Regions from separate parts of the Planococcus liqunii genome, predicted to be linked through region 2. Evidence: riboswitches for the same ligand, from Rfam matches in the RefSeq annotation. Region 2 holds a riboswitch; the other holds the start of a gene.
The links. A riboswitch is a leader RNA that binds a small molecule or an ion and turns the genes downstream of it on or off. The one in region 2 is predicted to bind S-adenosylmethionine.

Region 1 (4,533 bases), 1.3 Mb from region 2:
GGGGCGCCTTGGAGTTCGGTGATGTTGCCGAACAGCACGTTCAGATCGAGATTGAACTCCCGCGATACCCGCGACATCAACGGCTGACCGACAGAAGGACCTGTAAACTGGACGCGGTAGATCGTATGGCTGCGGTTCGGGTCCTGAATTTGGTTCAGAAGCGATTCAGGCAGGTCGTCGTTCATGACAGAACGGACAAAGCGCTGGGTTGTCGGCTGCTGCGGATTGGTGAATACTTCGAATACGCTGCCTTGTTCGATCACTTTGCCGGCTTCGAGAACCGCGACTTTATCGCAGATTTCCCGGATTACGCCCATCTCGTGGGTAATCAGCAAAATGGTGATATTGTATTCCCGGTTGATGCGGCGAAGCAATTCCAGGATGGACTGCGTTGTTTGCGGATCTAGCGCGGATGTCGCTTCGTCGCACAGCAGAACCGAAGGGTTGGTAGCAAGCGCACGGGCAATGCCGATCCGCTGCTTCTGTCCGCCGGAAAGCTGATCAGGGTATTTCTCAGCTTGGTCTGCAAGCCCCACAAAATCAAGCAAGTCTTTTACTTGTTCCTTGATTTTGTTTTTCGGTGTGTTTGCCAGGATAAGCGGCATGGCGACGTTGTGGTACACCGTTTTTGAATTCAACAGATTGAAATGCTGGAAAATCATGCCGATGTCTTTCCGGGTTTCCCGGATTTCTCTGCTGGATAGGGTGGAGATGTCTTTGCCGTGGATCAAAACCCGGCCGCTTGTCGGCCGTTCCAATAAGTTGACCGTCCGGATCAAGGAACTTTTGCCGGCGCCGCTAAAGCCGATGACACCATATATTTCACCTGTTTCAACGGTCAAGTCAATGCCGTTCAACGCGTGGATTTCCTGCTTGCCCGACTGGTAGGTTTTTGCGACCTTTTCAAATTGAATCATTTGGTATGCCTCCTCTTGCTGTCTAAACCTTTACTGTACACTTCCACTTTCTTTCAAAATGAACGAAAAAAAGCCCTCTTTTTTCTTATCCACAAGAAAAAAGAAGGCTTCAGAATGAAACCATCTCGTTCTCATCTTCCAGATGCAAAAAAAGCATCTGCAGGAATTAGCACAGTGTTCGCATATAGCGAACCCGCTGCCGAAACGTCATAGGGCCTGTCCCTCGGTTTCTCTGGATAAGAAAGTGATGTACGTTATTCGATTTGTAATGTTTACTTTATTGTGAAATAACGAATAAGTCAAGGGCATCTCTAAAAAACTTTATTCAAGCAGAGAAAAGAAGCAAAAAGACCTATGTGAAGCCGTTGTGTTAGGCGGACCCTGCTGGTTTCTTTCGAAATACCGCAGATACTTTTGTTTCCGTGCCATCTTTGATGCGAATAATGTTTTCAAGATGTTTCCAAACGGCCATAGCAAATAAGGCAACAGCAGTGGCAAGGGGCCAGATGCCTTCAGCCGGCCAGTAGGCGATGGCAAAAAACATGCCATACAAAACCAGCACGCCAATCACCAAATAATTGGTGACTAGTGCCGCCAGCACCAGCAGCAATCCGCCGGCAAGCCCAAGTTTCCAGTCGAGCGCAAGCATGACGCCTATGACAGAAGCGGTTCCTTTGCCGCCGTCAAAGTTCATATAAAATGGGAAGTTGTGGCCGAAAATCACACCGGCTCCTACCAGGAACAAGAGCATCCAAACCGTGTCATCGGATAAAGAAAAGCTGTTCAGCAAAAGGCGGAATCCGACGACGGCGAGAGCTCCTTTCAGGATGTCCCAAAAAGCGACCAGTGCGCCGTATTTCCAGCCAAGGACGATTGCCGCATTGGACGCTCCAGAATTTTTGACGCCTTCTTTTTTGACATTGACGCCGGATAAGAGCTGGGCAAGGGAAGAACCATGAAGGCAGCCGATCAAATAACCTGAAAAAAGTGCAAATGCAATCCATAAAATCATATTTTCTCACCTCTATATAGTAAACGGCTGAAAGAAGTAATGGTTTCATAATTTTTAGAAAAGATAGACTTGACAAATTATTTTATTCTTTTTATACTACTCAACATGATGGAAAACTAAATCTGAATACTCTTATCAAGAGAGGCGGAGGGAATAGGCCCTATGATGCCCGGCAACCAACAAGCGATGCTTGGAAAGGTGCTAAATCCTACAGATCCGGCAAGACGGGATCTGGCAGATGAGAGGAGGCAATCCGTATACAACGGCCCTCTTCTTAATTGAAGGGGGCTTTTTTCTATTCCTCCTCAACCGCGGTTTCCATCAAAAAAACCTTAGGAGGAAAACAAAATGACAAACTTTAAACCAGAAACGCTTTTATTGCACGGCGGACAACAACCGGATCCAGTGACTGGAGCGAGAGGGGTAGCCATCCATAAAACCACTTCTTATGTGTTTAAAAATACGGAGCATGCCCAAAACTTATTTGGATTGAAAGAACAAGGAAATATTTATTCGCGCATCATGAACCCGACCGTGGACGTCTTTGAACAGCGTGTGGCGCTTCTTGAAGGCGGGACTGCTGCAGTCGCCCTTGCATCGGGAATGGCGGCCATTGCTTTCTCCATTCTGAACGTAGCGGAAGCGGGAGACGAAATTGTGGCGGACGGCAATCTGTACGGCGGTACCTACAGCCTTTTTGCCAACACATTGCCGCGCTATGGCATCACGGTTAAATTTGTAGACGGAACAACAAACCCGGAAAACTTCCGGGCAGCCATTACGGATAAAACAAAAGCGATTTTCGGTGAAATTATCGGAAACCCAAGCTTGAACGTTTTTGATGTAGAAGCGGTAGCCGACATCGCCCATGAAAATCAGATTCCTTTATTGATTGACAATACATTTGCCTCGCCTTACGGCAGCAATCCGATCGCGTTCGGCGCAGACGTTGTCATCCATTCCGCGACAAAATGGATCGGCGGGCACGGCACAACCATTGGCGGCGTTGTCGTGGACGGCGGCAAGTTCAATTGGAATAATTCAAGATTCCCGAACTACACAGAGCCGGATGAAAGCTACCACGGCATCCGCTATGGCATCGACGTGGAAGGCGCCTCGTTCGCAACCAAGCTGCGCGTGCAGCTGCTTCGCGATTTCGGGCCGTCATTAAGTGCGGAAAGTGCCCATGCGTTCCTGCAGGGACTGGAAACTTTGCATTTGCGCATCCCGCGCCATAACAGCAATGCGCGCTTGATTGCGGAATATTTGAAAGACCATCCGCAAGTGGAGTGGGTAAACTATATCGGTTTTGAAGACCACCCGTCTCACCAGTTGGCGCAGAAATATTTGAGAGACGGCTACGGTTCAATCGTCAACTTCGGCGTGAAAGGCGGACGCGAAGCGGGGCGCAAAGTCATTGACAGTGTCGGTTTATGGTCGCATGTAGCGAATGTCGGCGATGCCAAATCATTGATCATCCACCCGGCTTCGACCACGCATCAGCAATTGAAAAAAGAAGAACTGGAATTGTCAGGCGTTACCGAAGAATTGATCCGCTTGTCAGTAGGGCTTGAAAATCCGGAAGATTTGATTGCCGATCTTGAACAAGCCATCCAGGCAGCAGTTTTGGAAAACGTGTAAGGAGGGAACGGACATGACGACTGTATCCATAGGATCACTGACCTTAGAATCTACGGAAGTCTTGCATGATGTGAAACTTGCCTATGAACGCTGCGGAAAAGAAGGGGCTCCGGCCATCCTCGTCTGCCATGCGCTGACAGGCGATCAGTTCGCTGTAGGCACTGCTGAAAATCCAGGTTGGTGGTCGGGGCTGATCGGGCCTGGCAAAGCTGTGGATACAGACGTTTTTCAAGTCATTACCTTTAACGTGCTCGGCGGCTGCCATGGTTCAACGGGACCAACGTCGATAAACCCGGAAACCGGAGAACCTTACCGGGCCTCATTTCCGCTGCTTACGATACGCGACATGGTGCGTGCGGAATATGCCGCTTTGAAAGAACTTGGCATCTCTCATCTGACAGCGGTTCTTGGTGGTTCGCTCGGCGGGATGAAAGCGCTGGAGTGGGGGCATTTGTATCCGGATTTTGTAGATGGCATTTTGCCGCTTGCAGTGACGCCCGCCTATAGCGATTACGGAGTAGCATTCAACTGGATCGGCATTCAATCCATAGAAACTGATGCACTTTTTGAGGGCGGGAATTATGTGGATTCTGCAGATCTAAAAGGGTTTGAACTGGCGCGGATGGCTGCGATGGTCACTTACCGGAGCGGCAATTTGTTCGACCAGCGCTTCCGGCGCAGCACCAAAGAAGGACAGTTTCAGGTAGAATCATATTTGGACTACCAGGGGCAAAAACTGGCGAAACGCTTTGATGCCAACAGTTACCTGACTTTGTTGAAAGCGATGAATACCCATGACGTGTCACGGGAGAAAATCGATGTGGAAATCTTTACTCTATCCTTTACGTATGATTTGCTGTACCCGAGCGAGCAGATGATTCCGTGGTTAAAGAGCATGGCAAACGCTTCGTGGGAAATCATCGAAACCCAGTTCGGACATGACGGATTTCTGGTCGAGTTCGA
Region 2 (4,533 bases):
CCGCAGCATCCGCCGACCACATTGATCCAGCCTTTTTCCGCAAAACCGCGCAGTTTTTTGGACAACGATTCCGGCGTCTCGTGGTAATGCCCTTCCTCGTCTGGCAAGCCGGCGTTCGGGTAACAGCTGACATAGCCATCCGACAGCTCTGCAAGCGAGCGGATGTGGTCAGTCATGAATTCCGGACCTGTCGCGCAGTTCAAGCCGACCGACAAGGGCTTGACGTGTTCAATTGAAATATAGAACGCTTCGATGCTTTGGCCGGCAAGCGTCGTCCCCATCGGTTCAATTGTGCCAGAAATCATGATCGGCAGTTCGATGCCGGTTTCTTCAAAGGCCCGTTTGATGCCGATTGTCGCTGCTTTGACATTGAGCATGTCCTGGCTTGTTTCCAGCAAGATCAAATCCGCGCCGCCTTCAACGAGCGCTTTGGCCTGCACATAAAAGTTATCCAGCAGTTCATCAAACGTAATGCCGCCTGTCACCGACAAGGTTTTCGTCGTCGGCCCGATGGCGCCTGCCACAAAGCGCGGCCAGTCCGGCGTGGAAAACGCGGCCGTGCTGCGCTTCGCGATTTCCACTGCGCGCCGGTTGATTTCCGCTGCTTCGCTCCCAAGGCCGTATTCATCGAGCACGACCGGCGTGCCGCCGAAGGTATTCGTACAGACAATATCAGCGCCCGCTTCCAAATACGCGTTGTGGACGCCTTCGATGACGTCCGGGCGGACGATGTTCAAGTATTCATTGCAGCCGTCCAGCTGCTCCCCGCCAAAGTCTTCCGCCGACAAATCGGCATTTTGGATCATCGTTCCCATGGCACCGTCAATGATTAATATTCTTTTGTCGAGCTGCTGTTCAATTAGCTGTTTTGACATGGCTGTTATCGCTCTCTTTCTGTATATCAAGTTGGCGGATATAATCGATTAATTCCAGAGACATATCGTAGCGGAAAAATGGCGTGATCACGTAAATGCCGTTGAACAACTCCGCTGCAGTATCGATCAATTCCTTGGCAATTTGGATGCCTTCTGCCGTGGCGCGCTCTTTGTTGTCGCTGCAAGCACGCATCCGCTCCAGAGCATCTTCGGATAATTTGATGCCCGGCACTTCGTTGTGCAGGAATTCTGCGCTGCGGATGCTCGTAAGCGGCATGACGCCAAGGAAAATCGGAGTCTCCAAATGCTTGGTGGCTTCGTAGATTTCAATGATTTTTTCTTTTGTGTAAACCGGCTGCGAAATAAAATAATCCGCGCCGCTTTCGATTTTCTTCTCCAACCTTGCCACTGCCCGGTCGAGCACCCGGACATTCGGATTGAATGCCGCCGCTACTGAGAAGTTCGCTTTTTTGCGCAGCGGCTTCCCGGAAAAAGAAATCCCTTCATTGAGCTTTTTGATCAGCTGGATCAATTCCATGCTGGAAACATCGTAGACGCTCGTCGCACCGGGAAAATCGCCCACTTTGGTCGGATCTCCTGTTACTGCCAGGATATCATGGATACCGAGTGCATCAAGCCCCATCAAATGCGACTGCAAGCCGATCAAGTTCCGGTCGCGGCATGTAATATGTGCAAGCGGCCGGATTTGTTCCTGGTGTTTCAAGATCGAGCCCATCGCCAGATTGCTGACGCGTGGCGAGGCCAGCGAATTGTCGGCCATCGTGACGGCATCCACGCCTGCTGCATTCAGCGCTTTTGAGCCTTCCAAAAACTTCGTAATATCCAAATGGCGCGGAGTATCCAATTCTACGATAATCGTGCGTTCCGTTTTCGCTTTCTCATGGAGCGGCGCTTCTTCGAGCGCTTCCGCTTCGCGGATGATGATCGGCTTTTTCTTCACCACTTCTTTTTCCGTAACCGGCTTTAAATGGCCGATGCGCTTTTTCAATGCTTCGATATGTTTCGGCGTTGTGCCGCAGCAGCCGCCAATCAAGCGTGCCCCTTCTTCTCTGAGCAAGAGCCCGGCGCGGCCAAAGTAATCGGCTTCTGATTCATAGACGACCCGGCCATTTTCAAGGTCCAATAAGCTCGCGTTCGGATAGGCCGACAGGAACGCTTTTTGCGGCAGCGCCACTTCTTCCAGTGCCTGGATCGTATGGTGGGGGCCTAAGCGGCAATTGACGCCGACGATATCCGCGCCGAGCGCTTCGAGTTGATGCAATGCGTCGTTCAGCGCCATGCCGTTTTGCAGAATGCCGGGCTCGTGCATGGACACTTGGGCAATCAACGGCACGTCGGTCGCTTTTCGCAAATGTGTGACGGTCGCCGCCAATTCTTCAAAATCGTAATACGTTTCAAGCAGCAAGGCATCAGGAGCGCCTGCTAGTAAATAGCCAGCTTGCTGGTCAACCATCGCGATAATTTCTTCCAGTGTCGCATCGCTTTTCCGGATGCCCCGGATGCCGCCGATGGTTCCAAACACAAACTGGCCGCCATCCGCTGCTGCCCGCTTCGCGATGCGAATAGCCGCTTCGTTGATTTCCTTGACCTGGTGCTCCAGCCCGTAGCGCGCCAGCTTCAAGGCATTGCCGCCGTAAGTATTGGTCTGGATAATGTCCGCTCCTGCCTGGATGTACTCCTGATGGATTTTTTCAATGATTTCCGGACGCTGCAGGTTCAGCTCCTCGTTGCAGTATTCAATGCCGTAAGAATACAAAAGTGTACCCATGGCGCCGTCTGCTGTCAGTATTCTCGTCTTTAGCTCGTCTAATAAACCCATGCTCTTCGCCCTCCCATATATACAAAAAAACCTTCTTGAAAAAGAAGGTTTCACAGTCGCTAAACTCGTTCCTTTTCATCTGCCAGGCACAGAATGCCTGCTGGATTTAGCACCTTAGCCTTTGCGGCTGGTTGCTGAAGCGTCATAGGGCCAGTCCCTCGACTTCTCTCGATAAGAATTCACTATTCAATTTGGATGCTGCTTCTAGCTTTGAAAGTTTAACTGCACTTTCACTTGCTGAAGTTCCGCTATATATCTTCTAATCCTATCTGCATTGGAAGGGCAGGTCAAGTTGATTTGTCTAAAAACAATGAACTTTCTGTGTTAAGTGATATTGCCGTGCTTTTCTTTAAGTGACCGCAGCATCGCGCACTGCCCGGATCGGATCGATTTCTGCTCCGTGCACTTCGAATTTGTACCAAGTGAATTTGCCTTCTTCCAAATACCAGCTGATTTCAACTTTGGAAGGGATTTTATAGGCACCTGCATTGTGATGTTCTTTAATCTCCGCAACACAAGGCAAGCGCGAGGCTGATTTATCATTGTCTTTATAGCGGTAAGCTATCACTTTCTGCAGTTCCCCAGCTTCGGAAAAATAAAAATCAGCAGATCCGGAAATGCCGCGGTACGTCATTGTCGCTCTCGCTGTATTAGCGTCAAGTTCTTCCCAGGTCACATATGGACTGAGCGCCGCTGTCGGATACCATGCCATCTCCATCAAAAAGCGCTGCAGCGCCGATTCATCGGTTTTGGTGTTGTTGCTGACTTGGACAATCGGCAGAAGGCCGGCTGCTTTGATCACCATATCAGCTTTGCCCGACTCGAAATGGTCACGGCCAACCACTTGTCCAAACGGCGCCATGTTCGTCTTGACGGTCCAGGTAAAAGACGGCGGATTGACCGTAATGGTTTGTTCCGCTTCCGCCTTCGTCCATTTTTCCTGCTCCGGTTTAAGGCGCATCCAGCCGGTTTGCTTTAAGGTCACCGTTCGGATTTCGTCTGCTCCGATGGCGCCTGCTTCAATCAGCCAATTCCGGACGGATTGTGGAAGCGGTTCGAGCATGTCGTTTGTCATTTTTTTCGGTTGGGCGTCCGGCACTCCATCCAGCTGCTGCTGAATTTGTTTATTGCTTTGATTTGAAAAATTCCATAAAGCTCCTTTGTACAGAGCGGCAATTCCAACGATTGCAAGCGGTATGGCAACTCTCATCAAAAACACCTCCGTTTAGCGTTACTATTGTCTATACGACATCGAAGGCAAATTCCCTTTAATAATTGTCATTTAATCGCTTTCGCTCAACCGGTAAATCCATGCGTTTCAGTTCCGCCAGCACCAGCTGCTTGATTTCCGGTTCTTCCAAAATATTCGTAAACTGCGCATCGCGGATAAATGCCAGACGGCTTTCCACAGGGGCGGCTGCCAGGAACTTCCGCATATCGCCTATATCAATCTTCATATCTTCATGGACCGGATAAAGAGGCAAATCGCCGTTGCCCTTCTGCGCGACAACTCCCAGGCCATCCAGCGTCGGCAGCGCAATTTGCCGTTGCCGAGCTTCTTTTAACTCCACTTCCACAAAGCGGTAAACGTCTTCGATGGCATGAAGACCAAACTCGGCTTTCATGCTTTCCAACTTCTCGACCCGCTCTTCATATGTTTCATCATTTCTAAGATTGTTCAAGAGCTTTCTATAATCCTGTTTGTCTTGAAAATAAGTAAAATTGGCGATGGCGCTGAAATCTGTTACGGTATAAATCAAATCCAGGAATTCTTTTAAGTTTCGTGCGACAATTTTAACGTGTTCCCCAAAATTCATC

Region 1: it holds a riboswitch for S-adenosylmethionine, as region 2 does, so the genes downstream of both, QWY22_RS16210 (O-acetylhomoserine aminocarboxypropyltransferase/cysteine synthase family protein) here and QWY22_RS03100 (bifunctional homocysteine S-methyltransferase/methylenetetrahydrofolate reductase) in region 2, are expected to answer to the same signal.

What each region holds. Positions count from the first base shown of each region.
Region 1 covers NZ_CP129238.1:3,283,753-3,288,285, reverse strand. The annotation lists gene QWY22_RS16220 (methionine ABC transporter ATP-binding protein) at 1-917, opposite strand, end outside; SAM riboswitch class I at 1,046-1,160, opposite strand; gene QWY22_RS16215 (glycerol-3-phosphate acyltransferase) at 1,288-1,929, opposite strand; SAM riboswitch class I at 2,059-2,174, shown strand; gene QWY22_RS16210 (O-acetylhomoserine aminocarboxypropyltransferase/cysteine synthase family protein) at 2,278-3,570, shown strand; gene metX (homoserine O-acetyltransferase MetX) at 3,584-4,533, shown strand, end outside.
Region 2 covers NZ_CP129238.1:588,026-592,558, reverse strand. The annotation lists gene metH (methionine synthase) at 1-875, opposite strand, end outside; gene QWY22_RS03100 (bifunctional homocysteine S-methyltransferase/methylenetetrahydrofolate reductase) at 856-2,715, opposite strand; SAM riboswitch class I at 2,788-2,893, opposite strand; gene QWY22_RS03095 (DUF6920 family protein) at 3,065-3,925, opposite strand; gene QWY22_RS03090 (hypothetical protein) at 3,984-4,533, opposite strand, start outside.